DNA from 2 places in the Vibrio sp. NH-UV-68 genome. Region 1 is predicted to be linked to the other one. Evidence: predicted binding sites of a transcription regulator. Region 1 holds the regulator's gene; the other holds the start of a gene.
The links. Region 1 encodes MetJ, which represses methionine synthesis genes. Its sites were predicted from a motif close to TTAGACNTNTANANGTCTAA; they were not measured.
Positions count from the first base shown of each region.

Region 2: a site for MetJ is predicted at 2,723-2,742, ahead of metK (methionine adenosyltransferase). Genes of this name have one in related genera too.

Region 1 is NZ_CP134975.1:2,931,325-2,935,543, reverse strand. Features, by position in the region: gene ViNHUV68_RS13450 (bifunctional aspartate kinase/homoserine dehydrogenase II) at 1-583, opposite strand, end outside; gene ViNHUV68_RS13445 (O-succinylhomoserine (thiol)-lyase) at 583-1,749, opposite strand; gene metJ (met regulon transcriptional regulator MetJ) at 1,968-2,285, shown strand; gene ViNHUV68_RS13435 (malic enzyme-like NAD(P)-binding protein) at 2,378-3,655, opposite strand; gene rpmE (50S ribosomal protein L31) at 3,914-4,132, opposite strand.
Region 2 is NZ_CP134975.1:347,760-351,978, forward strand. Features, by position in the region: gene ViNHUV68_RS01740 (SprT family zinc-dependent metalloprotease) at 1-340, opposite strand, end outside; gene ViNHUV68_RS01745 (DUF2189 domain-containing protein) at 418-1,215, opposite strand; gene metK (methionine adenosyltransferase) at 1,489-2,643, opposite strand; gene tkt (transketolase) at 2,962-4,219, shown strand, end outside.

The DNA of each region.
Region 1 (4,219 bases):
TACGGCCTAACGTGTCCTGAGCCATAAAGCCAGTAATGACGATTCGGTGGTGCGCGTGTTGCACCAAGGCTTCTTTGATCAGAGGATAAGACGCACCGAAATCGACCTCGGGTTGTGTGCCAGTTTGAGCTCGTAAAAAAGCGCGCGCGTCTTGCGCGGTTGCAGGCAGATCTGCTTGATTGAGTAAAGCGGCGAGTAAGCGCGAAGACCATACTTCACCGTGACCGAGTACCGCCGCTTTATCGGCGTCGGTTAATGGCGCCGTTAGCTCACCTAGGGTCGTGAACTCATCGCGCAGCGTGGCAAGCAATAGTTGCTTTTCATCGCCTTCAACAAGCGCTTCAATTAGCTCACTTTGATATTGGCGTAGCGTCTGAAGCTCTTCGTGTGCGAGGCGGCCATCTTTGTTGAGCGCGTCCAAAAAAGCAATCAGACGGTTGGTGGTTTTGCCCGCCGCGGAAACAACGATCAAGTCCTCAGCATTGGAATACTCTTTGAGTATGCCAACGACTCGACGGTAACAATCTGGGTCAGCAAGGCTACTGCCACCGAATTTATGCAGTTGACGTGGCGTGGCAGACATTACGCAGCCTCCTTCACTTTATTAAATGCTTGAGTGAGGTCGTCAATCAGATCTTCACTATCTTCTAAACCAACAGATAAGCGTAATAGCTGTTGTGATATACCCGCTTCGGCTAGCGCAATTTCACCCATAGCTCGATGCGTCATTGAGGCAGGGTGGCAAATCAAGCTTTCAACACCGCCTAATGACTCTGCTAGAGAAAAGAGTTCGAGATGGCCAACAAAGGCTTTAAGTTGTTCAAAGCTACCTGCAAACTCAAAACTTAACATTGAGCCAAAGCCAGTTTGCTGCTTTTTAGCGATCTCATGGCCGGGGTGATTTGGCAGACTTGGATGATAGATGGCGCTGACCAAAGACTCGCTCTGTAGGAACTGTAAGACTTTACTGGCACCTTCTTCGTGGGCTTTCATACGCGCGCCTAGGGTTCGCAGACCGCGCAGCGTCATATAGCTGTCAAATGGCGTTCCTGTTGCGCCAATGCAGTTGCCCCACCAAGAAAGCTCTTCAGCATGTTGCTCGGTTTTGGTGATCACAACACCGCCAATCACATCCGAGTGACCATTAATGTACTTAGTGGTTGAGTGAATAACAAAATCTGCACCTAGCTCGAGCGGCTTTTGGAAAACAGGCGTTAAAAAAGTATTGTCGACCGCGACCAGTGCACCGACTTGTTTGGCTTGTTGACACAGTTTTTCAATATCGACCACGCGTACTAATGGATTTGATGGCGTTTCTATCAAGATAAGTTTTGGCTTTTGAGCGAGCGCATTAGAGAGCGTTTTTTGATCAGATTGGTCAACGAATGCTACTTTGAAGTCTCCTTTCTGAGCGCGGGTATTGAATAGGCGGTATGTTCCGCCGTAGCAGTCATGGGGGGCAACAATTAAATCCTCAGGCCCTAGGAAGGCCGAGACCCACAAATTCAATGCAGAGGTACCACAGTTAGTCACTACCGCCCCTTTGCCTGATTCAAGCTCATACAGTGCGGTTTCAAGCAAGCCTCGGTTTGGGTTGCCCGAGCGGGTGTAGTCATATTGAGGCACTTCACCAAAGGCCGGGAAGCTATAGTTCGTTGAGAGATAAATAGGGGGAACAACGGCGTGATGTTGAGTGTCTGACTCGATACCAGTACGTACCGCGATTGTGGCTGGTTTACGGGTGCTCATGGGCGTTTCCTTTCGAACTATAGTGACTTGTTGCAGGGAATGCGCTATATCTTGAAGATGTCAGATATGAGCAATTCCAACTCCATTTCTGACCACTTTACTTGTCATTTTTGTGGACGTCAATACTTCTAGACGTCTATATGTCTTTGCTTGTGGACATAAATGCCGCTAAAATTGCGGCTTCTAATTTCAAACATACATTTTTACAAAGGTGCGCAATGGCAGACTGGAATGGCGAATACATTAGCCCGTACGCTGAGCATGGAAAAAAAAGTGAGCAAGTAAAGAAGATTACTGTTTCTATTCCATTGAAAGTATTAAAGGTTTTAACTGATGAACGTACGCGCCGTCAGATCAATAACCTGCGCCACGCGACAAACAGTGAGCTATTGTGCGAAGCGTTTTTGCACGCATACACAGGTCAGCCACTGCCAACGGATGAAGACTTGCGTAAAGATCGCCCGGATGATATTCCGACAGAGGTGAAAAAACTAATGACAGAAATGGGCATTGAGTTCGAAGCGTTTGATGAATAATCACCACGGCATGTCATTTTTTTCTGCAAGGTAAAATTCTTAAAAAAAAACCGCTGTATCAAACAGCGGTTTTTTTGTTCATCACAACAGGCTTACTCTGCCATGTAGTTTTCTGGCATTTCTATTCGCGCGACACCAGAGTCGACAGCCGCTTGCGCGACTGCTTTAGCTACGCGAGACAATAGGCGAGAGTCCATTGGTTTTGGAATGATGTAATCTGGACCAAATGACAGCGCGCTAACCCCCGCGGCTTTTAATACTTCTGCTGGCACTTCTTCTTTGGCGAGCTGACGAATGGCTTCAACCGCGGCCAGTTTCATCTCATCATTGATTTCGCTAGCACGCACATCCAGCGCACCACGGAAGATGAATGGGAAACACAGCACGTTATTGACTTGGTTCGGATAGTCACTGCGTCCGGTTCCCATGATCAGATCTTGGCGAACGGCTCTGGCTAGCTCTGGCTTGATTTCTGGATCTGGATTCGAACAAGCAAACACAATCGGCTTATCGGCCATCAATTTAAGCGCCTCGGGCGGCAGCAAGTTTGGACCTGATACACCTAAGAACAGATCGGCCCCTTCAATTACATCTTCTAACGTTCGTTTATCAGTATTGTTAGCAAATAGCTGTTTGTATTCATTGAGATCTTCACGACGAGTATGAATAACGCCTTTGCGATCCAGCATGTAGATTTTCTCACGCATTGCGCCACATTTGATCAGCAGTTCCATACAAGCAACGGCGGCAGCGCCGGCACCAAGACAGACTATGGTTGCGTCTTGAAGTTTCTTTCCTTGCAATTCAATCGCATTTAACATCCCCGCAGCCGTCACAATCGCAGTTCCGTGTTGGTCATCGTGGAACACAGGTACATCACAACGCTCAATCAACTGTCTTTCAATCTCAAAACAATCCGGTGCTTTGATATCTTCTAGGTTAATACCGCCAAAGGTATCGGCGATGTTGGCAACGGTATCAACAAATTCTTCGATAGTGCGGTGTTTGACCTCAATATCAATCGAATCAAGACCTGCAAAGCGCTTAAAGAGCAGTGCTTTACCTTCCATAACAGGTTTTGATGCCATTGGACCTAGGTTACCCAAGCCTAAAATTGCGGTACCGTTTGAGATTACAGCTACCATATTGCCTTTTGAGGTGTACTTATAGACGTTATCGACGTTTTGGGCGATTTCGCGTACGGGTTCTGCAACGCCTGGGCTGTAGGCGAGCGCTAGGTCTCTGGCGGTTTCGGCTGGGGTAGTCAGCTCAACAGAAATTTTGCCTGGCGTCGGGTAGGCATGGTAATCCAATGCTTGCTGACGGAATTGCTCTTCAGGAGATAGTTGTTGAGGATTGTCATCGGACATAGGTGTAGGTACTCGTTAATAATTATATGGAAAGGGGAATCCATTTTAGAGTAACTAAGTCAAGCTGCCTAGGTCAGAATGCGAGCGGAAGCAATAAAAGGTTGTAAAAGTCGGCTGATAAGACCAGATATCAAGAGGGATCACTGGTAATGCCTAGTATCAATAACACAATACTCTGAATGAATGCTAATTACCCTATGATAGATAACAAAAAAGGACGCCTGAGCGTCCTTTCTAGATTCGATATCTAAGCAGAAATTACTTCTTGCTTGATAGAGCACCGAAACGTTTGTTGAAGCGATCAACACGGCCGCCTGTATCTACGATACGTTGCTTACCAGTGTAGAATGGGTGACATTTGTCACATACGTCTAGGTGGATAGACTCTTTGCTTAGCGTTGAGTTGAACTCGAAAGAGTTGCCGCAAGAACAAGTCGCTTTAACTGCTTTGTACTCTGGGTGGATACCAGCTTTCATGGGAGAACCTCTGAATATAGGCCGTGTCGCTATCCGATTCTAAGCCGGACACCACACGTAGTTAATAAAAGTTGCTTGGATACCGCC
Region 2 (4,219 bases), 560 kb from region 1:
CCTCGAAGTCATGAGTGGTTTTTGCTGGTAGATTAAAAACTGTTCCCATCACGCCTTGCCACTCTTTACCGTGCGGTCTTACGCGGCCATATACTTGGTAAGTAATCAGGTGGGCGACTTCATGCGGGATCACCTCATCGAGGAATGCCGCTTGATTTTCAGTAAATAAAATGGGGTTAAGACGAATCTGATTGAGTTGCAGATACGCTTTGCCTGCAGTTTTGCCGCGTAATTTAAAATTTAGGCTAGGGACGGCAAAAGTGCGCTTAAATGTTATTTGAGCGGTTGCAATACAGCGAGCAATCACCTTTGTTGCCCGATACTCCAATTCTTGATCTATGGTTGGCTGCACAAAAAATCGCCCCTAATCATCGTTATCAGGGGCGAATCATATACCGGATTAAACCTCAGTGCGACTTAAGGGTGATGCTTCTTTTTAATGATTTCATGGTACGCGTGCCATGTGGCATAACCTAAAATTGGCATAGTAAATAGCATGCCAATACCGTAAGTGGCAAAGCCGACCAAGATACCGCCACAGATAAGCGCAGCCCAGACAATCATGGCGGAAATATTCGATTTGACCGCATTGAAGCTTGAGAAAACCGCAGTCATCACATCAACGCGTCGTTCCATCATCAAAGGAATGGAAAAGGCTGAAATGCTGAATACGACACAAGCTAAGATTAATCCGACCAAAGAGCCAATGACTAAGAAGGGCATAAAGTCAGTCAGAGGGGCACCTTGCACCGAGGGGTATAGGGCGTGAAGCAAAGCGGCAATCCGCATCCAAAAAATCATACAGACCGCCAACATCACGGCAAAGGCCCATTGCGACGTCGAGTTACGGCCAATGGCTTTCATCGAATGCAGCAAACTTGGTTTGTGGCCTTTTTCTCTTTCCCAACTCGCATCATACAAACCTAGTGCTAGGAAAGGCCCAATTAACATGTAAACAACCAGGCTTGGCATCACCACTAGATGGGTGCCTTGCCATTGGACTAATAAAACGATGCCGATCGCGGCTGCCATAAAGCACAAACCGTAGAAGGCACTGATGAGCGGCATACGCACAAAGTCATGCAGACCAAGTGATAGCCAATGAAACGGGGCAGAGATACTGACTTGATTACACTGAACCGTGCGAGCGTACTCTGTGTCTTTCACTTCGTCTTGCTTAGCGTCGAAATTATCTGGATTCACCGTACGAGGCATACATCCTCCTTGATCGATTCTCTAACTACACCAACAGATTTAAGTTGTCAGTGAACGAAACTCGATGCCCGGCTTGGCGACGTCATAAGCGGTGCATCAGTTAATAATTGTTTACGAATGGAAACGCAACATCGATTGCTTTCGTTAACATATTTTTAACTATTGACCGCTTGGTGAGAAAATACAAATTTCTTAATGCATTTTTGCGCAGATAAAAAAAGCGCCTGACAGGTCAGGCGCTTGGAATGTTAGTTGGCTTAGGGCTTACTGAGATTACTTAAGACCTGCGAACTCGCGTAGTTGCGCAGCTTTGTCAGTCGCTTCCCAAGGGAACTCTTCACGGCCAAAGTGACCATATGCAGCTGTTTTCTTATAGATTGGCTGAAGCAGATTCAGCATCTCTTGCAGACCATATGGACGTAGGTCGAAGTGCTGGCGCACAGCTTCGATGATGATCTCTTGAGACACTTTCTCTGTGCCAAACGTTTCAACCATGATCGACGTTGGATCAGCAACACCAATAGCGTAAGAAAGTTGTATTTCACAACGATCAGCTAGGCCAGCAGCAACGATGTTTTTCGCTACGTAACGCGCGGCGTATGCTGCTGAGCGGTCAACTTTTGATGGATCTTTACCAGAGAATGCACCACCACCGTGACGAGCTGCGCCGCCGTAGGTATCAACAATAATCTTACGACCAGTTAGACCACAGTCACCCATAGGACCACCGATTACAAAGCGACCCGTTGGGTTGATGAAGAATTTAGTCTCTTTATTGATCCACTCTGAAGGCAGTACTGGCTTGATGATCTCTTCCATTACCGCTTCACGAAGGTCTGGTGTCGAGATTGAATCACAATGCTGAGTTGAAAGTACTACTGCGTCAATGCCAACGATTTTACCTTGGTCGTATTGGAACGTAACCTGAGATTTTGCATCTGGACGTAGCCAAGGAAGGGTGCCGTTCTTACGGACTTCCGCTTGTTTTTGCACCAGGCGATGAGAGTAAGTGATTGGCGCAGGCATCAGAATTTCAGTTTCGTTGGTCGCGTAACCGAACATAATACCTTGGTCACCAGCACCTTGGTCTTTTGGATCTGCTTTATCAACACCTTGGTTGATGTCTGGTGACTGTTTACCGATAGTGTTCAGGACTGCACAAGAGTCAGCGTCGAAACCCATGTCTGAATGGACATAGCCGATGTCACGCACAGTTTGACGAGTCAATTCTTCGATATCGACCCATGCAGATGTTGTGACTTCACCACCGACCATGACCATACCGGTCTTGACGTAGGTTTCACACGCAACACGCGCTTTAGGATCTTGCTCTAAAATCGCATCAAGAACAGCATCAGAAATTTGGTCTGCAATTTTATCCGGATGACCTTCTGATACCGATTCAGAAGTAAACAGGTGCTTAGCCATGTGAGCTCCACTTTAATTTACATTAGGGTTCCGATTCGAGTTCAGAACACCGAAAAATAATACTTGAGTTTGTAGGTGTATCTACATCTAGACGTCTATTCTAAATTCGCTTGTGTGAATTACAAGCCTTTTTTGTACGCACCACACAAGTTAATCGTTTGCTTAATATTCATAAAAATATCGGCTTATTGATTAAAGTAGACGAAAATATCCGTTATACGAGAACAAATCCGATGGAAATCGTTTGCACAGCTAGCGGGGCTTTGAGAGAATTATCGTCCAATTTTTTTGATTCGCTTAACGCATTCAGGAGCTGAAATGTCTTCTCGTCAACACCTCGCTAATGCTATCCGTGCCCTGAGCATGGACGGTGTACAACAAGCTAACTCTGGCCACCCAGGCGCCCCTATGGGCATGGCTGATATCGCTGAAGTTCTTTGGCGCTCTCACCTAAATCATAACCCAGTAAACCCAGAGTGGGCGGATCGTGACCGTTTTGTACTGTCAAATGGCCACGGCTCGATGCTGATTTATTCACTGTTGCATCTTAGCGGTTACGAGCTATCAATTGACGACCTTAAAAACTTCCGTCAGCTGCACTCAAAGACTCCAGGTCACCCTGAATACGGTTACGCACCAGGTATTGAAACGACAACAGGACCGCTAGGCCAAGGCATCACTAATGCTGTTGGTATGGCACTTGCCGAGAAGACGTTAGCGGCACAATTTAATCAACCTGGCCACGACATTGTTGACCACTTCACTTATGCCTTTATGGGTGATGGCTGTCTGATGGAAGGTATTTCGCACGAAGCGTGTTCTTTAGCGGGTACACTTGGTCTGGGCAAACTGATTGCTTTTTGGGATGACAACGGCATTTCAATCGACGGTCACGTCGAAGGTTGGTTCTCTGACGATACACCTAAGCGTTTTGAAGCGTACGGCTGGCATGTTATCCCTGCTGTTGATGGTCACGATGCTGACGCAATCAACGCGGCGATTATCGCTGCTAAAGCGGATCCGCGCCCAACGCTTATCTGTACTAAAACCGTTATCGGCTTTGGGTCACCAAACAAATCTGGTTCACATGACTGTCACGGTGCACCATTAGGCGCTGATGAAATCGCCGCAACACGCAAGCAGCTTGGTTGGGAACATGGTCCATTTGAAATCCCACAAGATGTCTATGCACAGTGGGATGCAAAAGAAGCGGGCGCTGCTAAAGAAGCCGCATGGAATGAAAAACTTGCCGCTTATGAAGCCGCTCATCCAGAGCTTGCTGCCGAATTTAAACGCCGCGTAAATGGCGACCTGCCAGCGCAGTGGGAAGAGAAAGCCAATGCCATCATTGCTGATCTTCAAGCTAACCCTGCCAACATCGCTTCACGCAAAGCATCGCAAAATGCCCTAGAAGCATTCGGCGCTATGCTACCTGAATTCTTGGGCGGCTCTGCTGACCTAGCACCGTCTAACCTAACCATGTGGTCGGGCTCTAAGTCGCTAGAATCGAATGAGTTCTCTGGTAACTACATTCACTACGGTGTGCGTGAATTCGGTATGACAGCAATCATGAACG